Regions from separate parts of the Limnobaculum parvum genome, predicted to be linked through region 1. Evidence: predicted binding sites of a transcription regulator. Region 1 holds the regulator's gene; each other region holds the start of a gene.

The links. The regulator PurR, encoded in region 1, represses purine synthesis genes. The targets are predictions, from matches to a motif close to CANGCAAACGTTTGCNTG.
Region 2: purL (phosphoribosylformylglycinamidine synthase) is a predicted target of PurR. The motif match lies at 1,305-1,322, and genes of this name have one in related genera.
Region 3: HYN51_RS13585 (NCS2 family permease) is a predicted target of PurR. The motif match lies at 4,644-4,661, and genes of this name have one in related genera.

What each region holds. Positions count from the first base shown of each region.
Region 1 is NZ_CP029185.2:1,628,452-1,635,490, forward strand. It holds gene prc (carboxy terminal-processing peptidase) at 1-1,306, shown strand, start outside; gene htpX (protease HtpX) at 1,529-2,401, shown strand; gene HYN51_RS06640 (hypothetical protein) at 2,465-2,941, opposite strand; gene purR (HTH-type transcriptional repressor PurR) at 3,182-4,198, opposite strand; gene cydH (cytochrome bd-I oxidase subunit CydH) at 4,494-4,583, shown strand; gene HYN51_RS06655 (YniB family protein) at 4,769-5,314, shown strand; gene HYN51_RS06660 (fructosamine kinase family protein) at 5,521-6,390, shown strand; gene thrS (threonine--tRNA ligase) at 6,717-7,039, shown strand, end outside.
Region 2 is NZ_CP029185.2:923,397-930,435, forward strand. It holds gene mltF (membrane-bound lytic murein transglycosylase MltF) at 1-1,052, opposite strand, end outside; gene purL (phosphoribosylformylglycinamidine synthase) at 1,474-5,364, shown strand; gene HYN51_RS03525 (sensor histidine kinase) at 6,277-7,039, shown strand, end outside.
Region 3 is NZ_CP029185.2:3,250,256-3,257,294, reverse strand. It holds gene kdpB (potassium-transporting ATPase subunit KdpB) at 1-2,026, opposite strand, end outside; gene kdpA (potassium-transporting ATPase subunit KdpA) at 2,056-3,732, opposite strand; gene kdpF (K(+)-transporting ATPase subunit F) at 3,732-3,821, opposite strand; gene HYN51_RS13590 (1,4-dihydroxy-2-naphthoate prenyltransferase) at 4,147-4,473, shown strand; gene HYN51_RS13585 (NCS2 family permease) at 4,704-6,071, shown strand; gene HYN51_RS13580 (cold-shock protein) at 6,327-6,809, opposite strand; gene HYN51_RS13575 (RluA family pseudouridine synthase) at 6,998-7,039, shown strand, end outside.

The DNA.
Region 1 (7,039 bases):
GATGGAAGATGACTATACGCAAATCAATTCTCTGGTTGCCGGTGGACCTGCGGCTAAGAGCAAATCAATTGCAGTTGGTGATAAAATTGTTGGCGTAGGCCAGCAGGATAAGCCAATGGTTGATGTTATCGGTTGGCGTCTGGATGATGTGGTTGCATTAATTAAAGGACCTAAAGGTAGTAAGGTTCGCCTTGAGATTTTACCTGCGGCTAAAGGGGCGAAATCGAAGACGGTTGTCCTGACGCGCGAACGTATTCGCTTGGAAGATCGCGCCGTTAAGATGACGCTGAAGACCATGGGTAAAAAGAAGGTTGGCGTACTGGATATTCCCGGTTTCTACGTTGGCTTGACCGAAGACGTTAAAACACAATTACAGAAACTGACCAAGCAAAACGTCGACAGCATTATTATTGATCTACGTACGAATGGTGGTGGGGCATTAACCGAAGCGGTGTCTCTTTCTGGGTTGTTTATTCCAAGCGGTCCTGTGGTGCAGGTTCGTGATAATAATGGAAAAATTCGCGAAGATAGTGATACCGATGACATTGTTTACTACAAAGGCCCCTTGGTGGTGTTAGTCGATCGCTTTAGTGCCTCAGCATCGGAAATTTTCGCCGCAGCAATGCAAGACTATGGTCGGGCACTGATCGTTGGAGAACCCACCTTTGGTAAAGGTACGGTACAACAGCATCGCGCATTAAACCGTATTTATGATCAAATGCTGCGCCCTGACTGGCCAGAGCTGGGTTCAGTACAGTACACCATTCAAAAGTTCTACCGTATTAACGGTGGTAGTACTCAGCGCAAAGGGGTAACGCCAGATATCATCATGCCTACGGGGATTGATCCGGTAGAAACCGGTGAAAGTTTTGAAGATAATGCGCTACCGTGGGACAGTGTAGATAAAGCAACATACACCCTGTTAGGTGACGAATCTCGCTATATTCCGACCTTGAAGAAGAACTATGATGAGCGGATTGCTAAAGATCCAGAGTTCCAGTTCATCATGCAGGATATTGCACGCTATAAGGCCAATAAAGATAAGCGTTCTACAATTTCACTGAACTACGCGAAACGCGAAAAAGAGAGCAGTGAAGATGATGCGATTCGTTTAAAACGTATCAACGACCGCTTGGAACGTGAAGGCAAGAGCAAGTTGAAATCGCTGGAAGACTTACCAAAAGACTATAAGGACGCCGATCCTTATCTGGATGAGACGGTATTGATCGCAGTAGATTTGGCTGATTTAGAAAAGAATGATGCTACTCCAGCAACCCCTGTGGAGACAGAGAAAAAGATTAAATAGCAACATTTTAATTAGCAAATGAAAGGAAGGCGCTCTTTGAGCGCCTTTTTTATCCTCGTTAGAATTGGTATGCAGGGGATAAATGTGAGGTTAATCATCTGCCATTGTAAAGTTATGATCTAATTGCTCTGTGGGTGTTGTTTAGGCTTGAATTTTGAATATTAGCCCATAAGATCTGTCGGGTAGGAACATTTTTTATTTTTCTGAGGAAACTATCATTTTATGATGCGTATAGCGTTATTTTTATTAACAAACCTCGCCGTTATGGTGGTTTTTGGAATCGTGCTAAGTTTGACAGGCATTCAGGGGCGAAGCGCTCAGGGCCTGCTGATCATGGCGGGTTTGTTTGGTTTTGGAGGTGCATTCGTCTCGTTGCTGATGTCAAAATGGATGGCGTTGCGTTCTGTTGGTGGTCAGGTGATTGAACAACCTGCCAATGAAGCGGAACGTTGGTTAGTTGAAACCGTTAGACATCAGTCACAACAGGCGGGTATTGCAATGCCACAGGTTGCCATTTATCAGGCACCCGACATTAACGCATTTGCAACGGGAGCCAGACGAAACGCATCTTTGGTTGCCGTTAGTACAGGTTTATTACAAAACATGAGTCGTGATGAAGCTGAAGCGGTTCTGGCTCATGAGATTAGCCATGTTGCTAACGGTGATATGGTTACCATGACCCTGATTCAAGGTGTGGTAAACACCTTCGTAATTTTTGCTTCACGTTTGATTGCTCAGGTAGCAGCAGGCTTTATGAATCGCGGTAACGAAAGTTCGTCGGGTAACTCCATGATCTATTTTGCCGTTTCTATGGTACTGGAACTGGTATTCGGTATTTTAGCCAGCATCATTACTATGTGGTTCTCTCGTCATCGAGAGTTTAAGGCGGATGCTGGCTCGGCTAATCTGGTTGGTAAAGAGAAGATGATTGCAGCACTGCAGCGCTTGAAAACCAGTCATGAGCCGCAGGAAAGCTCTACCATGACGGCATTTTGCATCAACGGTAAGTCAAAAACCTTTAGTGAGCTGTTTTTGTCCCATCCACCGTTAGACAAGCGTATCGAAGCATTACGTGCAGGTAGCTACCTGAAGTAATAGAGCATTGAGTATTTATGATGAAACAGGGAGCCTTGTGGCTCCCTGTGTTTTAACCCTCTTTTAATCATCGAACAGATATACATCATCATCCCGTAATTCCAACTTAGGATGGCGAATATCATTCAGCACTAAGCGATGAGCACCTTTACTCTTATACCCGGCAAACAGAATCAGAGAGTCAGCCGGTTTTCCGGAGATGGGGACATCTTTCACGGTGATTTGCGAACCGGGCAACATTTTCACCGGCCATACTATCAAATTGCCGGGGTTCTCTTTTAGTATCTGTTGTTTCTGCTCAAACCACTGACTGGCCGTGAGAGCTTCAATCTTTTGCACCAGTTTCTCGCTGCGAACAGCAACAAAATCGACATTTAATGGCTTACCATCATTGGCTTTATCCGTCACGCTAAGCTCAATGGAACTCATCGCAACATGAGGGGGCATAAAAGCGCAGGCAGATAATGTCATACCAATAGTGGCAAAAAGGATCCCAGAAAGCAGGGGACGAAAACGATAGGGCAATGTTGAAAATATCATAATATGACCACTTGTGATTCAAAGCCTGCATGTATGTTTTTATTAGACTCTGAATGGGGGATTTAAATCCTGTACCTGATAACATATCTATTAAAATATAGGTCGATATCCAAGCTGAATCAAACTAGCCGGTATGTTATCGGGACCGAGGGAGGATAACTGACTGAAAACTTGGGGAGAACTAGCTCCAAAACCATTACAAATGATGATGATTGATTCTGGAGCAAAGTTCAGCGATGACTATTTCTTCAGATAGGGGCCATCAGTCACGGATTTTCGTTCAATCAGTTCAGGATGTAGTTCAATGGAGTGGGACGCTTCGCGCTTATTGATAATCCGATCTAATAACATATCTAACGCCATGACAGCCAAGCTCTCTTTAGGCTGTTGAATGGTGGTTAGCGGTGGATTATAGAAACGGGTATGGCGAATATTGTCATAGCCAATAACCGAAATATCTTCTGGTACACGAACCCCCATATCTCCGGCAGCACATAACGCACCCATCGCGATGACATCTCCGCCGCAGAATAACGCAGTAGGGCGCTTCTTCAGATTGATAAGCGATACCATGCCATCGTAGCCTGCCTGTGGTTGAAAGTCCGCCTCGATAATCCACTCAGGGAGGATATCGATATGGGCTTCTTTCAAGGCATGGAGAAAACCTTTATGGCGCTCACGGCCGGTAAATTCATTTAATTGACCCGTTATCGTTGAGATTTCGCGATGTCCTCGCTCTATCAGGTAACGAGCAGCCAGATAACCGCCATGAAAACCGTTATCTTCAATATTATCAGTAAAGCCTTTGTGTTTATTCCAGTCCATCACCATCATGGGAATGGCGTGATAATTTTCCAGAAGCGAAAGTAGTGGGGGATGATACTCAGAACACATCACTAACAGGCCATCAACCCGTTTTTGTGCCAACATAGCAAGATAAGCCTGCTGTTTTTCTAAATCGTTTTGCGTGTTGCACAGAATCAGCGTATAGCCTTTTTTATAACAGGCTTCTTCCACTGCTTGGATAACTTCAGCAAAATACGGTGAACCGCTGGCGGTTGCCAGCAGGCCAATGGTTTTGGTGTTATTCACCTTAAGACTACGGGCAACGGCGCTGGGTGAATAGCTAAGCTCTTTAATGGCCGCCCAGACGGCTGTTTTAGTATCTTCGGCGACAAAACGCGTTTTATTAATAACGTGGGAGACCGTGGTCGTTGAAACCCCCGCGTGTTTAGCCACATCTTTTATAGTTGCCATGAAACAGAGCACTCCTGAGCTTATACTGGTATCAAGTACAGTGTAAGCTGATATGTTAACGTTTGCTTTTAGTGATAACCAACACATTACACATTAAAAGCAAAACGGTGTAGAATTCCTTTAACCATCACTGCTGGTGGCACATATGCCTTTCAGTGATAACAAGCGGTGGATTTTGGCGTATCTGATACAAAAGTCCAAGAGATATCATGGAAAAATCGCTTTTGGGTATACATTTTTGTTAAGCGCCTTACAATGATTCCGTGTCTAATCACGTTTATGTAAAGGAAAAAGAATGTCTGCTGAATTAAAATGGGCGTTAAGCACAGTAGTTTTTGCTCTATTTGTTATCGTTACTTATAGCTTGATTGCGGTAACACACTAATATATTAAAAGCTCGGTTCATTATATGTATCGAGCTTTATACTTCCTGATGGGTGTTAAGTATCGTTGCTGGTCAATGGAGTATCACTTTTCTTGGAAATTGTCAGATTATGTTCCTTTAAACTGGAACATGATTTTTTTTGTAATTGATTTGATAAAAAATCGGTGTTTCAACATGGAGGCAGAATGACTCACCAACAGGCCAGTACAGTTGCGTTGATTAAACGTATTGCAGGGATCGTTATTTTTATTCCGGCATTCATTTCAACAATTATCTCTGTGCTGAAGTATCTGGTTGTACCTAAAGCTAACATGCAAGAAATGACAGCGACGATTATGGATTTTCTGCAGGTCATTATCAAAATTGTTCGTCAGTACACCTCATTCGTTGAGTATTTTTGGGCTAATTCCCCAGTACCGAATATTAGCAATTGGTTTGCTAGCGGTAGTGTATGGTTTATTGTGATCTTCCTACTGATGTTTGTCGGTTTGGCATTACAGGCTTCCGGCGCACGTTTAGCTAAACGCGTGTATAACGTGAAAGAAGCTGTCAGAGAAAGAGCGATACTGGAAGCGATGAATGGTGATGAAGCGCGCTCATTCGCGGAGTTGGAGAAGTTGATCTCTATACCCAATACCTCGATCTTTGCACAATATGGACAGTTGTATGTTTCACCGATCTTCTGGGGTATTTTTATCTATATCATCCTGTATATGATCAACCGGCTTTAATAATCCTGCATTGCCTTCTACGCTTAATACTGCAGACCGGTAGTTATACCGGCTCTGTAGGTTAATCTTTGGGTCTCCTATGGCCTGCAATATGAATATCAGCCTTTAGCGATCTTTTTACACCAAAGCTGTGCATTGGATCGAAGTTTCGCTGGAATCAAAAGGTTAACCTGAATCTATCTTGATCATAGCCTTGGGGTGATGTCATGTGGCAATCCGTCAGCCGTTTATTAAGTGAGTATCTGGGTGAGACTTATACAATCACTGAAAAGGAGGAACTGTCAGGAGGTGATATCCATCATGCTCGCCGGGTCAGTAACGGCAAAAAAGAGGTTTTTATCAAGTATGACACTCGGGATATTCTACCTATATTCAATGCCGAACTTGATCAGCTTACGGCATTAGCCAAGAGTGGTACGGTTCGAGTACCAGAGGTTTATGGTGTTGGTTACGACCGCGATTTCAGCTTTTTGGTATTGGAGTACCTGCCGTTAAAACCACTGGATGCCCATCACGCCTATTGTTTAGGACAGCAGCTAGCCCGATTGCATCAATGGAGCGATCAACCACAGTTTGGACTGGATTTTGATAGCGACCTAGCAACTACACCACAGCCTAATCGCTGGCAACGTTACTGGAATGTATTCTTTGCTGAACAGCGTATAGGATGGCAGCTTCAATTGGCGGATGAAAAAGGGTTCCACTATGGGGATATTGATACCATTATCGATATTGTTAGCCATCGGCTGAAAAGCCATCACCCACAACCATCTTTACTTCACGGTGATTTATGGCCAGCGAACTGCGGTGTTAGTACCGTAGGGCCGATAATTTTTGATCCGGCTTGTTATTGGGGCGATCGTGAATGCGATTTAGCCATGTTGCCGTTATATCCTAATTTACCACCGCAAATATATGATGGTTATCAGAGCATTTGGCCTTTACCGGCCAGCTTTATCGATCGCCAGCCGCTATATCAACTTTACTATTTGTTGAATCGGGCAAATCTATTTGGTGGAGAGCACGTTAATGTCGCACAGTTGGCGGTTAAGCGGCTGTTTGGTGATGAGTTGTAATTATTGAGTGATGCCTGCCAAAATAGTGTTTTGACCAATAATCTTTCACCGTAGCGGGTTCATTAACGATATTTAACCGACACCGAGCGTTATCTCTTGTGGCATCAGGGCTTTTTTCATTTTGTACTATCCAGCCACTGTTCTCAATGGTAAAATTTACCCTTCGTTTTTATAAAACGTAAACCGACAAGTCAATGTGTGTACACAATTGAGCGGGCATTCGATAACAGTGAGTCGAAAAAGTCATCAATCCATTGATCTAAATACAAAAAATATTTTTACATGTGATCTTGCGTATGGGTCACCACTGTAACTAAGGAATTATAATGCCAGTTATTACTCTTCCTGATGGAAGTCAACGTCAGTACGACCATGCCGTTTCAGTGATGGATATTGCTCGTGATATCGGCCCTGGTCTGGCAAAAGCCTGTATCGCCGGTCGTATTAACGGTGAGCGTATTGACGCTTGCGATCTGATTGAAAACGATGCGAATCTGGAAATCATTACCGTCAAAGATGAAGATGGTCTGGAAATTATCCGCCACTCATGTGCGCACCTGTTAGGCCATGCAATTAAACAACTTTGGCCTGATACTAAAATGGCAATTGGTCCAACCATCGACAATGGTTTTTATTACGATGTTGATAT
Region 2 (7,039 bases), 710 kb from region 1:
CTTTGTTCAGGATCCAGACGGTCGGTAACACCCAATGAGTCAGCGGTACTTCGGGTCAGCATCATAATACCGCGTACACCCGTTGCTGAGGTTGCGGTTGGGTTCCAGTGGGATTCCTGATAGGCAATGGCTGCGGCCAGACGCCAATCTATCCCTTTTGCATATTTCTCGAATAAAGGATTCAGATTGGGAAGCGTGTTCTCAATAGCATTCAAAAAGGTTTGGGTGTCGACATAATCAAATTCACCAACATGGCCCAGATATTTCTCTTCCAGTTTTGCCAGAGAACCATCTTCATTAATTTGATTGAAGAAGTTCAGCATGGCTGCGTCTAGGCTGTTATCCTCAGTTTTACGCACGTACCACATTACCGGCTCTTCTTCCGTGATGTCGAAGGCAACAGCCAGATTAGGATAAACTCGCTGGATCATGGCAATAGTGACCGAGTCGGCGATGGTATAATCCAATTTACCATCGGCTACCTGCTTTAACAGATCAACGGGAGAATCGGATGGGGTTGCATCCCAACTAAGGTTTGGATATTTGCTTTTTTTAAGCTGATGCAATGTAGAAATGCTGGCAGCACCTGCCACGACCGTTAACCGACCTTTAATATTGGCCAGTGATTGAGGTTTTGGCGTATTTTGGCGATAAACCAACTGTTGTGAAACAGAATAGTAGGCTGGGCCTACATTCAGGTTTTTCATACGATCAGGGTTAAAGATCAGCCCTGCCGCTAGCATATCGGTTTCACCACTTTCTAGCTGAGTAAACAGGCTGCTAACGTTGTGTTCGGTTTCAATATTTAATTTAACACCAATATACTCGGCAAATAACTTAGCCAACTCATAGTCAAGACCGTCAATTCCGGTACTACTTTGATAGTAGTAGGGAGTAACGTTGAGAGTGGCGACATTGAGTACGCCTCGTTGCTTAATTTTCTGTAATTGGGTGTTGTTATCGCCGCGCCATTGGAGCGTTGGCCACATGGCCAACGCCAGTAGCAGTGTTACAACACCAATAAACAGATAGTTAATCTTTAATGGCTTCAAATAACGTTCTCTAAATCAAGTGAATTTTTTGCTGAATACGAATAGAGTTAAACATTCATGGGCTTTGAAATCACTCTAGTTTGGGTTATCTCGTACAGCTGCTTATCGTTTGATAATAAATGGAATTCTCAGTTAATTTCACATCAGGAAAAGGATAAGCCTGAATTTATAGACAGGCATTCTGCTTAACTAAAGGCAACATAGCAAACACTATGTTTCATTGGATTCGTTATTCGGGCTAAAAATAATAGCTACGCAAACGGTTTCGTCATTGCGTTTGATTCTCTATAATAGGCGCAGTTTTTTCCGCTTAAGCCTTAGAGGTCATCACAATAGGCGATTTTCCGGGGTGTTAATGAAGGTAAAACCGGTTGTGATGAAAGTACCTATTGTGATGGCCTCTTTAGACCAGAGAAATTCTATTATGGAAATTTTGCGTGGTTCTCCTGCGTTATCTGCTTTTCGTATCAATAAGTTACTGACAGTTTGTCAGAGTCTCCACCTGCCGATTGGCGACATTTATGCTGAATATGTGCACTTTGCGGACTTGATCACACCATTGTCAGAAGATGGGCTGACGAAGTTAAAACGGTTGCTGAAATATGGTCCATCACTGGCAGAACATGAACCACACGGTCGATTGTTACTGGTGACGCCAAGACCAGGAACCATCTCACCCTGGGCATCAAAAGCGACAGATATTGCACATAACTGCGGGTTGTCACAGATCCACCGTTTGGAGCGAGGTATAGCCTACTATATTCAGGCTGAAAATCTTTCTGAGTCGCAATGGCATATTTTGTCCGGTTTACTACACGATCGGATGATGGAATGCGTGTTTACGGAGCCTCAGCAGGCGCAAGCGTTGTTTTCTCAGCATCAGCCAGCCCCATTTGTGGTGGTTGATGTACTCACCGAAGGTCGAGAGGCGTTGGAGAAGGCTAATGAAAAGCTGGGGCTGGCATTGGCACCTGATGAAATTGACTATCTGCTGGATGCCTTTACTGGCTTACAGCGCAATCCAACTGATATTGAACTGTATATGTTCGCTCAGGCCAACTCTGAGCACTGTCGGCATAAAATTTTTAATGCCGACTGGGTGATTGATGGTAAAACACAGCCAAAATCGCTGTTTAAAATGATTAAGAATACCTATGAGCAGACGCCGGATTACGTTTTGTCTGCTTATAAAGATAATGCCGCAGTCATGGAAGGCTCAGAGGTTGGGCGCTTCTTTGCTAAACCTGACAGTGGCGTTTATGACTACCATCAGGAAGCCGCTCATATTCTGATGAAGGTAGAAACTCACAACCACCCAACAGCCATTTCACCGTGGCCAGGCGCGGCAACAGGTTCTGGCGGTGAGATTCGTGATGAGGGGGCGACCGGTCGCGGCGCTAAACCCAAAGCGGGGCTGGTTGGTTTTTCGGTTTCAAACCTGCGTATTCCTGGTTTTGAACAACCATGGGAACAAGACTTCGGTAAACCAGATCGTATTGTTAACGCGCTGGATATTATGACCGACGGGCCGCTGGGCGGCGCTGCTTTTAATAACGAATTTGGTCGGCCTGCATTATTGGGTTATTTCCGTACTTATGAGGCGCGAGTGAACAGCCATAATGGCTTAGAGCTACGCGGTTACCATAAGCCCATTATGTTAGCTGGGGGCATTGGTAACATTCGCGCCGATCACGTACAAAAGGGTGAAATTACCGTTGGCGCCAAACTGATCGTGCTGGGTGGGCCAGCGATGAATATCGGTCTTGGTGGTGGCGCGGCTTCTTCAATGGCGTCTGGCCAGTCTGATGCAGATCTGGATTTTGCTTCAGTACAGCGTGATAACCCGGAAATGGAGCGTCGCTGTCAGGAAGTGATAGACCGTTGTTGGCAGTTAGGTGATGACAACCCGATTCTGTTTATTCATGACGTTGGTGCCGGTGGTTTATCCAATGCGATGCCTGAATTAGTCAGCGATGGAAATCGTGGCGGTAAGTTTGAACTACGCGATATTCTCAATGATGAACCAGGAATGAGCCCGTTAGAGGTTTGGTGTAACGAATCTCAGGAACGTTATGTTCTGGCGGTAGCGCCAGAAAAATTAGCGTTATTTGAGAGCCTGTGCCACCGTGAGCGCGCGCCTTATACCGTGATTGGTGAAGCAACGAAAGAGAAACACCTTACCCTTCACGATCGTCATTTCGACAATGACCCTATCAATCTACCGTTAGACCTCCTGTTGGGTAAAACACCGAAAATGGTTCGGGATGTCAAAACCTTGAATACCCGGTCTCAACCGCTAGCAAAAGCAGATATTTCACTGGAAGAAGCAGTTAATCGCGTATTGCATTTGCCAACGGTGGCAGAGAAAACCTTCTTGATCACCATCGGTGATCGCTCAGTAACCGGTATGGTTGCCCGTGACCAAATGGTTGGCCCGTGGCAAATTCCGGTTGCGGATTGTGCTGTGACCACCGCCAGCTATGACAGCTACTATGGTGAAGCCATGTCTTTAGGAGAAAGAGCACCGGTTGCGTTACTGGATTTTGCTGCCTCAGCTCGTCTGGCGGTAGGGGAAGCGCTAACCAATATTGCTGCAACTCAAATTGGTGAACTGAAGCGGATTAAACTCTCCGCTAACTGGATGGCTGCTGCGGGTCATCCGGGAGAAGATGCCGGTCTCTATGCTGCAGTAAAAGCCGTTGGTGAGGAGCTGTGTCCCGCGTTAGGTATCACTATTCCAGTAGGTAAAGATTCGATGTCGATGAAAACCCGCTGGCAGCAACAGGGCGAAACTGTGGAGATGACATCTCCACTTTCTCTGGTGATTACTGCTTTTGCTCGGGTGGAAGATGTCCGTAGTACGGTTACTCCACAACTGCATATTGGGAAAGATAATGCATTGCTGCTTATTGATCTGGGTGAAGGTCGAAATGGGTTGGGTGCGACAGCATTAGCTCAGGTATATCGCCAATTGGGCGATCGACCAGCAGACGTGCACAGCGCAGATAAGCTGGCCGCTTTCTTTAATGCGATGCAGGCGCTGGTTGCCAGTCGTTTACTTCTGGCTTATCACGACCGCTCTGATGGGGGATTAGTGGTAACTCTGGCGGAAATGGCATTTGCTGGTCATTGTGGGTTAAAGGTCGATCTACAGTCGCTGGATAGCGATATGTTATCCGTGCTGTTTAATGAAGAGCTGGGTGCGGTTATTCAGGTTTCTCAAGATAAGCTAACAGACGTGAAGGCTTGCCTAGCTTCGTTCGGATTAACGGATTGTGTACATCATATTGGATGTGCCGTGTCGGGCGATGAGATAGAGATTCGTTATGGTGAGACACCAGTATATAAACAAAGCCGCCAAACACTACGGCTGTGGTGGGCTGAAACAACATGGCAAATGCAACGCCTGCGCGATAATCCAGACTGCGCTGATATGGAACATCAGGCAAAAAAACAGGCGAATGATCCGGGTTTAAATGTCAATCTGAGCTTCGATCCTAAAGATGATATTGCAGCTCCTTATATTGCTAAACAAGCGCGACCTCGGGTTGCGGTGTTGCGTGAGCAAGGGGTGAATTCTCACGTTGAGATGGCCGCTGCTTTCCATCGTGCAGGGTTTGATGCTGTTGACGTGCATATGAGTGATTTACTGTCAGGACGCATTCAATTGGATAGTTTCCATACCTTAGTCGCCTGTGGTGGCTTCTCTTACGGTGATGTATTGGGTGCAGGTGAAGGGTGGGCGAAATCGGTACTGTTTAATAACCGGGTGCGCGATCAGTTTGATGCTTTTTTCAATCGTCAGGATACGCTCTCTCTTGGCGTATGTAATGGCTGCCAGATGATGTCTAATCTGAGTGAGTTGATTCCCGGCTCTGAACACTGGCCGCGTTTTGTACGTAATCTATCAGAACGTTTTGAAGCGCGTTTCAGTTTGGTGGAAGTGACCCGCAGTCCATCATTGCTGTTGCAGGGCATGGAAGGTTCACGCTTACCGATTGTAGTTTCTCATGGTGAAGGGCGGGTTGAAGTGCGTGATACGCAACATCTGGCGGCGTTAGACCAATCAGGGTTTGTCTCTATGCGGTATGTGGATAATTTCGGTCAGGTTACCGAGAACTATCCGGCAAACCCGAATGGTTCACCGAAAGGAATCACGGCCATCACGAATCGGGATGGCCGTATTACGGTCATGATGCCACACCCTGAGCGCGTTTTCCGTACGGTTAGTCATTCCTGGCATCCCGTCGAGTGGGGTGAAGATGGGCCATGGATGCGGTTATTCCGTAATGCGCGGAAACAGCTTGGTTAATCACACATTATTAATTAAAAAGGCGACGGAAGTCGCCTTTTTAATTAAATGATAAATAAAGAATTTATTTTCATTGTTGGTAAATGAAGACAATCGGCCTAATAGTGTGTCTCAAATAAGAGACATTTAAGATATTGATTTTATTATCCAATAAAAGAGAGGCGGAACAGTGTCGGTTTTTAGAGACAGATCGAGCAGGTATTCACTTTATGGATAACGCCACTCAATTGTTCAATTAGTATAATAAAAATAAAATTAATTAATTATCAATATGTTGATTTTTATTTTTAAAATATGGCACGCTATGTGCATTACCTTGTACGTCGCTCATTCATCTTTTTATGTCAGAACACAATTTGTGGTGCTACATAAGCCTTAGAATGATGCCAAAGCCATGGTACCTATCGTCTACCAACCCGATATTCACTGCTTCGGCAGCTTATCAAACATCAGACGACACGTTGAGTGAGGTGCCAGCCTGTGTCAGGTTGTGATGAACCTTCTGTTATAAACAGCACTTCATCAATTATTGACACATATGGATGTTATTCGTCAGGTCTATCGATGTCAGGTTATACCTCCATCACTCAGAAGACGAAAACTCAGGACATCCACGTATTTCTCCCGAAGGATGTTTCCCATCCTTCGGGAACTCACGCACCAAAAGTAGACGAAATTCGTTAGGCACTTACCATTCTTGGTTAAGTGCTTTTTTTTTGGCTGCGATACGGTAGAGGAACAGCTTAACGCAGAAAAGCTTGAAAACTGTTTTTGAGTTATTATGCCGCTAATGGACAAATGCATAACAACCCGGATGTAAGAAAATCTTTGATGAAATAGGTTAAAGCGCTATTTTCTGCCATCAGGGTTAGTTAGCATCGTTATCGATTGATTTATCGTGAGAGTATTAGGTTGAAAAATTTGAGCCGTTTTCCTCATTCCCTTCGTCAACTGGTATTACTGGCATTCTTGCTGGTGCTATTGCCATTGCTGATTTTGGCCTATCAAGCCTATAAGAGTTTGGATTTACTGAGTGAGCAGGCAGCAGATATTAACAACACGACCCTAAAAGATGCACGACGTAGTGAAGCGATGACTAACCTAGCGTTAAGTATGGAGCGTAGCTATCGGCAATATTGTGTACTGGGTGATAAAACGCTGGAAACGCTCTACCTCAACCAACGTCAGCAATATGCTGAAATGCTGGATATGCATGCAGCCATTATTCCCGATCAAAACTATTATAAAACCCTCAAGCAACAACAGACAGGGCTGGCGGAAATTCACTGTAAGAATAGTGGGCCAAATGAAGAGTCATCAATTTTGTTGGAACAGTTTTCCAAAGCAAATGCGGATATGGTTCAGGCTACGCGATCTATTATTTTCTCTCGTGGTGAAAAATTACAGCAAGCGATTGCGGATAAAGGCTACTTTTTCGGGCAACAGGCGCTGTTACTTTTCTTACTGAGCGTGTTTTTGGTTTTCCTGTTTACCCGTATGATTATCGGGCCAGTAAAGCGAGTTGAGCGTATGATTAACCGCTTGGGGGAAGGGAAGTCTCTGAGTAGCCTCACTGCATTTAAAGGCCCACGGGAGATCCAGTCGCTCGCTCAACGTATTGTTTGGCTGAGTGAACGCCTTTCATGGCTGGAATCACAGCGTCATGAATTCTTGC
Region 3 (7,039 bases), 1.6 Mb from region 1:
TGATACCAATAAACGGAACCAGCAGACCGCCAAATCCATAGATAAATAAATTGCGGCGTAACAATGCCGAAGCCGTCATTGATTTATAGCTCACGCCTTTTAATGCCAGCGGAATCAGAAAAATAATAATTAGAGCATTAAAGATCACCGCAGAGAGAATGGCAGAGGTTGGCGTACTCAAATGCATAATATTCAGCATATTAAGTTGAGGATAAGTGGCCGCAAATGCGGCCGGGATAATGGCAAAATATTTGGCAACATCATTGGAGAGACTAAACGTGGTCAATGCGCCTCGGGTCATTAGCATCTGTTTGCCTATGTGTACCACTTCAATCAGTTTGGTGGGGTTTGAGTCCAGATCCACCATGTTTCCCGCCTCTTTGGCTGCCTGAGTGCCTGAGTTCATAGCAACGGCTACATCGGCCTGAGCAAGCGCAGGGGCATCGTTAGTGCCGTCTCCGGTCATGGCGACCAACCGACCTTCTGCCTGATATTGACGGATGAGGGCTAATTTCGCCTCTGGCGTTGCCTCCGAGAGAAAATCATCTACACCGGCTTCTGCGGCAATGGCACCGGCGGTCAGATGATTGTCACCGGTGATCATCACGGTTTTTATTCCCATCAGTCGTAACTGGGCGAAACGCTCTTTGATGCCGCCTTTGACAATATCTTTCAGGGCCACAACACCTAAAACGGTGAGGTTATCCGCCACGACTAACGGCGTCCCACCAGTACGAGCCACTCGCTCTACCAGTTCGTTGACCTCAGCAGGAAAAGCCACATGATTGGACTGCATATAGTTACGAATGGCATCAACGGCGCCTTTGCGTATTTTTCTATCTTGAATATTAACGCCGCTCATTCGGGTTTGAGCCGAGAAAGGAATAAAAGAGGCATTCAGGCTGCTGATATCTCGTTCACGCAGATTAAAGCGCTGTTTTGCCAGTATCACAATACTGCGGCCTTCTGGTGTTTCATCCGCCAGTGAGGCGAGCTGGGCGGCATCGGCCAAGGCTTTTTCATTGACTCCGGGGGCCGGTAAAAATTCGGATGCCTGACGGTTCCCCAGCGTGATCGTTCCGGTTTTATCTAGCAGTAAAACATCGACATCACCAGCGGCTTCAACGGCACGGCCGCTGGTGGCGATAACATTGGCTTCCAGCATTCGGCTCATTCCGGCAACGCCAATAGCAGACAGTAAACCGCTAATGGTGGTAGGGATCAGGCAAACTAATAGCGCAATCAGGGTAATAATCCCAACCGCCGTTCCCGAATGGCTGTTTTCAACGCTGAAGATAGAAAATGGCAGGATAGTGACCGTTGCCACTAAAAATACGATGGTTAATGCAATCAGCAAAATGCTTAGTGCGACTTCATTGGGGGTTTTACGCCGTTTTGCGCCCTCAACCATGGCGATCATTCTATCAAGGAAGGTTTCTCCCTGATTGACGGTACTGCGAATCATTAACCAGTCAGACAGCAATCGGGTACCTCCGGTAACGGAGGAGAAGTCACCGCCCGCTTCGCGAATCACCGGGGCAGACTCACCGGTGATAGCACTTTCATCAACGGATGCACCCCCCTCAAGGATCTCCCCATCACAGGGAATAGTTTCCCCGGCTTTAACCAGCACGATATCCCCTTTTTGTAATTGTTCTGAGGTGACTTGTTCAGAAGATGCGTCAGGATGAGGTTCCGATAATCGGGTCGCCCAACTGGTTTTTTTCACGCCTTTTAGGCTTTCTGCCTGTGCTTTGCTACGGCCTTCAGCCAGCGCTTCAGCCAAATTGGCAAACAGCACGGTAAACCACAGCCATAGGGCAATATTGCCGGTAAAGAGGGCATTTCCGTCAGCGGCACCCGCGAGGATCGCCAGCCAGATGACTGTGGCTATCAGGCTACCCAAATAGACCACAAACATCACGGGATTACGCCATTGAATGCGGGGATCCAGTTTTTTTACCGCTTCCTTCAGCGATTGCCGTACCAGTTTGGCCGCAAATAATGTGTTGTGTTGACGAGTCATAATGATTTCTCTTTGATTTATCTGCGGAATTAAAACTGAAGATATTCAGCAACCGGCCCCAGAGCTAGTGCTGGAACAAAAGTCAGCGCGCCGACCAGCAAAATGGTGCCAATTAACAGGCAGATAAAGATGGGGCCGTGAGTGGGCAATGTTCCACTGCTGGTCGGTTGCTGTTTCTTTTCTGCCAGTGACCCGGCAATGGCGAGTACTGGTACAATGACGCCAAAACGGCCCGCTAGCATCACCAGCGCCAGTAGCAGGTTATAGAATGGGGTATTGACGCTAAGTCCGGCAAAAGCGCTACCGTTATTGTTGGCGGCGGAAGATAGGGCATACAAAATTTCGGTAAAACCGTGAGCACCGGGGTTGAGAATCGCAGTTTTACCTGCATCGACGCTTACCGCCAGTGCAGTACCTACCAGTACCAGCGTTGGTGTGACCAGTATCGCTAAGGCGGTCATTTTTATTTCAAAACTTTCGATCTTTTTGCCTAAATACTCGGGGCTACGGCCAATCATTAACCCGGAGACAAACACCGTCAGCAAAACAAACAGCAACATGCCGTAAAGTCCTGAACCAACGCCGCCAAATATCACCTCACCAATTTGCATGAGCCACAGAGGCACCATCCCGCCAAGTGCGGTGAAGGAATCATGCGTGGCATTAACCGCTCCGCATGAAGCTGCCGTGGTGACCACTGCGTATAGTGCAGAGGCAATTAAACCAAAACGGCTCTCTTTCCCCTCCATATTAATGCTGTTGTTTAATCCTAAGGCCGTCAGGTAATCAGGGCCATTCAATTCGGCATAAAAAACTGCAATAACCGCCACGATAAAGATTAACGACATACACCATAGCAGCGCATTACTTTGGCGGGTGTCACCAACGGCGCGGCCAAAAGCCATACACAATGCACAAGGGATAAGGAGTATTGCCAGCATTTGTACCATGTTGCTGAGTGCGGTTGGGTTTTCAAATGGGTGAGCAGAATTAGCGCCAAAGAATCCACCGCCGTTAGTTCCCAATAATTTTATTGCTTCCTGTGAAGCAACTGGCCCCATCGGCAGAACTTGAGATGCTCCTTCTAATGTAGTCAGATGAAGGTAAGGGCTGACATTTTGGAGAACGCCCTGGCTGACAAAAAATAGCGCCAGCAGCAAAGAGAGCGGTAACAGAAGATAAATAACAATTCGCGTCAAATCGACCCAGGCATTACCGACACTGGGCGATAATTTGCGGCTAAAGGCGCGGATAAATACCAGCGCAACGGCAATGCCGGTTGCTGCGGATAAGAAGTTTTGCACCGTTAAGCCAACCATTTGGCTGAAATAGCTAAGGGTATTTTCGCCGCTGTAGGCCTGCCAGTTGGTATTAGTGACAAAGCTAACGGCAGTATTCAGCGCGAGATGCCAAGATAGGTTGGGCATTTTTTCTGGATTGAGGGGGAGCCATGCTTGAGTCATCAGCAAGACAAAGAGCAAGATAAGCCCGCTGAGATTAAATACCACAATGGCGAGAGCATATTGATATTTAGTCATCTCTTTCGGCTTAACGGTACCGAGGCGCCACAGCTTTTTTTCTATCTGCATGATGTTATAAGGGAGCTCTCCGTCAATTAGCCGGACCAGTAAGCGGCTTAATGGCAGGGACAGAATGATTAATATGGCCAGAAATGCGCCGATAGTGAGTAGCAGAGTGATGGTCATTAGAAATCCTCCGCATGAAATAGCGCATAAATAAGGTAGCCGAGGAGGAGTACAACAAATATGACCCCGACAATAAGGCTTAGGCTCATGATCATTTCCTGAATGGAATATTTATTGGTAGTTTAAGAAAGGGTAGCGGTTAGGATGCAAAGATTTTGATAAAAGATATTTGAAAAGCGTAAAAATAATATAAAAATAGCAAGATAACGGTAGGTTAGCTGTATGTAGAAAGGGGCTTGGCGGCGGTGGTGAGCGAATTCCTCATTTCAGGGGATTTCCCAAGGGCTATTAGTTGTTATAGTAGCGGGGTTCTCAACATAGAATTCAGAGTCAGTAGTAACAGGGCCAATTCTAAGCAATTATTGATTTCTTTTGAGTTAATTTCATTTTTTATTCTAATTTAAGGTTTTTGCTATGCTAAGACGCATTTCCTGGATTTTAGGCATCTTATCCCTGTTGGTTCCTTTTGCCTTATACCTATGGCAGTGGTCACAGCATCAAAAATTGCTTGCATCTGGTTTGGCTGGTGATGAGTTGGGCTGGACATTAAGCGTGGTATTGGTTGATGTTTTTGTGGCAGGCTCTATTGCATTTATCGCTGTCTTGGCTAATGCCATTGCGTTGTATCGTTTGCCGGAAGGTGAGGAGCTTAATCCGGTGGTCAGAATTATTGAACTGGTACTTTTAGGTCTTCCTTTGTTAATTTGTCTGTTCTTTTTGGGTGTGTCGATGATGCACTAACTCTGGGCTAACATTCAGAGTCATTATCCGTCCTACGTTTATTAGTCCGCTTATTGCTGCTTTTTTATAAAAAAACGCAACAATAAGCGGTTTTTATTTCCTCAAATTACCTTCCACGTAAAAATCTCTCAAAATTTGATAATAAAAGTTGAAATGGGGGTATATAAGCTCAGATAATCGTTTGCCTTAACTATTTATACTGTTTTTTATTCCTTTTGAGGACATCACCAATGTCGAATGTTAACGATCGGGACACGAGTTCTTCCGATCAGAAAGGTTCTCTTGACCGTTATTTTAAGATTTCTGCTCGGAACAGTAGTGTCCGTCAGGAAGTTTTGGCTGGCTTGACAACTTTTCTGGCGATGGTTTATTCCATCGTTGTGGTTCCGAGTCTGTTAGGGCAAGCGGGTTTTCCGGTTGAAACCGTATTTGTTGCTACTTGTCTGGTTGCGGGGTTGGGTTCTTTAGTCATGGGCCTGTGGGCGAACTTACCTATGGCGGTAGGTTGTGCTATTTCTCTGACCGCATTTACCGCGTTTAGCTTGGTGTTAGGGCAGGGGCTTTCTATTCCTGTCGTGCTGGGGGCAGTGTTCCTGATGGGGGTACTGTTTACGCTGATCTCTGCTACCGGTATTCGTGCATGGATTCTGCGTAATATTCCTATTGGTATCGCTCATGGTACCGGTATTGGTATCGGACTTTTCCTACTGATGATTGCGACCAGCGGTATTGGTGCAGTAGTGAAAAACCCGGGCGCGGGTTTACCGGTACAGTTTGGTGATTTCTCGTCTTTTCCTGTGATGATTGCCTTTATTGGTTTGGCCGTGATTATTGGTTTAGAGCGTTTGAAAGTGCCGGGCGGCATTCTGTTGGTGATTGTTGCGATTTCTGTATTAGGTTTGATCTTCGATCCGGCGGTCACTTATAAAGGCATGAGCTCGATGCCATCCTTAGTGGCAAAAGATGGTACCTCACTGATTTTCAGTCTGGACATTATGGGCGCCCTTCAACTGACGGTTCTGCCGAGCATTCTGGCGTTAGTCATGACCGCGGTGTTTGACGCAACCGGGACTATCCGTGCTGTTGCCGGTCAGGCTAACCTGCTGGATAAAGAGGGGCAGATCATCAACGGTGGTCGCGCGCTGACGACGGACTCCGTTAGCAGCATGTTATCGGGTCTGGTTGGGGCATCTCCTGCTGCCGTCTATATTGAATCAGCTGCCGGTACCGCGGCGGGTGGGCGCACTGGGTTAACGGCGCTGGTGGTTGGTGTACTGTTCCTGCTGCTGCTGTTTTTCTCTCCGTTAGCCGGTCTGGTACCGGGTTATGCCACCGCACCTGCGTTAATGTATGTGGGTTTACTGATGCTGAGTAACGTTGCCCGTCTGGACTTTGACGATTTCGTTGATGCGATGGCAGGGTTGATTTGTGCGGTATTTATCGTATTAACTACCAATATTGTAACCGGTATTATGCTGGGCTTCGCCTCGCTGGTGATTGGGCGTATCTGCTCAGGTGAGTGGAGAAAGCTGAATATCAGTATTGTGTTAATTGCTGCTGCGTTGGTCACTTTCTACGTTGGCGGTTGGGCGATCTAACGCTGTTTGACTGGCTTCGCTGTTTTATTGCATCTGGGGTAAATCAGCGAAGTCTAATTAATCAGCATCAATGGGTATTCTGATCGTAAGAACGATGTGTTCAAATCTGCACCGAGTGTTGCCTTTCCAGATTCCTCTTCCTTTGATGCAAATAGCCTGCGGTGCTCTGTTTTTTAGATGATAAAGGGGTTTTTAGTCCCTTTCGCCTATTATGCTGATTTCATTACCGGGTGGTTTATTGCAGTCGGAATTATTTCAGACCTTGAGCAGCTTCACCGTAGCATCCACGTCTATCTCATCTTCCGAGAAGATTAACGTGGTTCCCTGAAAGGTGGTGATCGCGAGTTTTTTCAGCGTACGCATTTCATCAGGTTTAACGGCTGATTTCGGCCTGATACTATTCATCAGTATACCCACAGACAACACCACATTATCTTTATCAATATGGCGATCGGCTGACACTTCCTCGCTGTAAACCAGATAAGATTTGATAGATGTAAGTTTAAGACGCTCACCCGCGATATAGATGTATTTGCTTTCCGGTACGACTTTCACTGAATGAGCTGACAAACCTTTGTTATTCGTGCCGGGTTCGAAAGTGACTGCTGCATCTTTCTTAATCAGCTCAGGGTTGGCGACTTTAATCACATGAAAATAACGGTTATCACCGTTTTCATCTTTGATAAATCCAAAACCTTTATCTTCAAACCACGTTGTGATCGTTCCATTCATCGCCATTACCGCCTGCTTAATCGTTTATTAACTCAGTTTTTGCAACGCGCAGTGTAAAGCACAATTGCTCCGCAGACTACGTCTTTGGTTTAAGTCTAGATGACAAATTTCTGGGATGCGTAGGGAATGACCAGATTCGCCAGTCGGTTTAAAATTCGTTATCATCTGCACCCACACTCCATCTGGGTAACCTGATGTCTAAGATTATCGATACCTTTATTGCCCCGCCGTGCCGT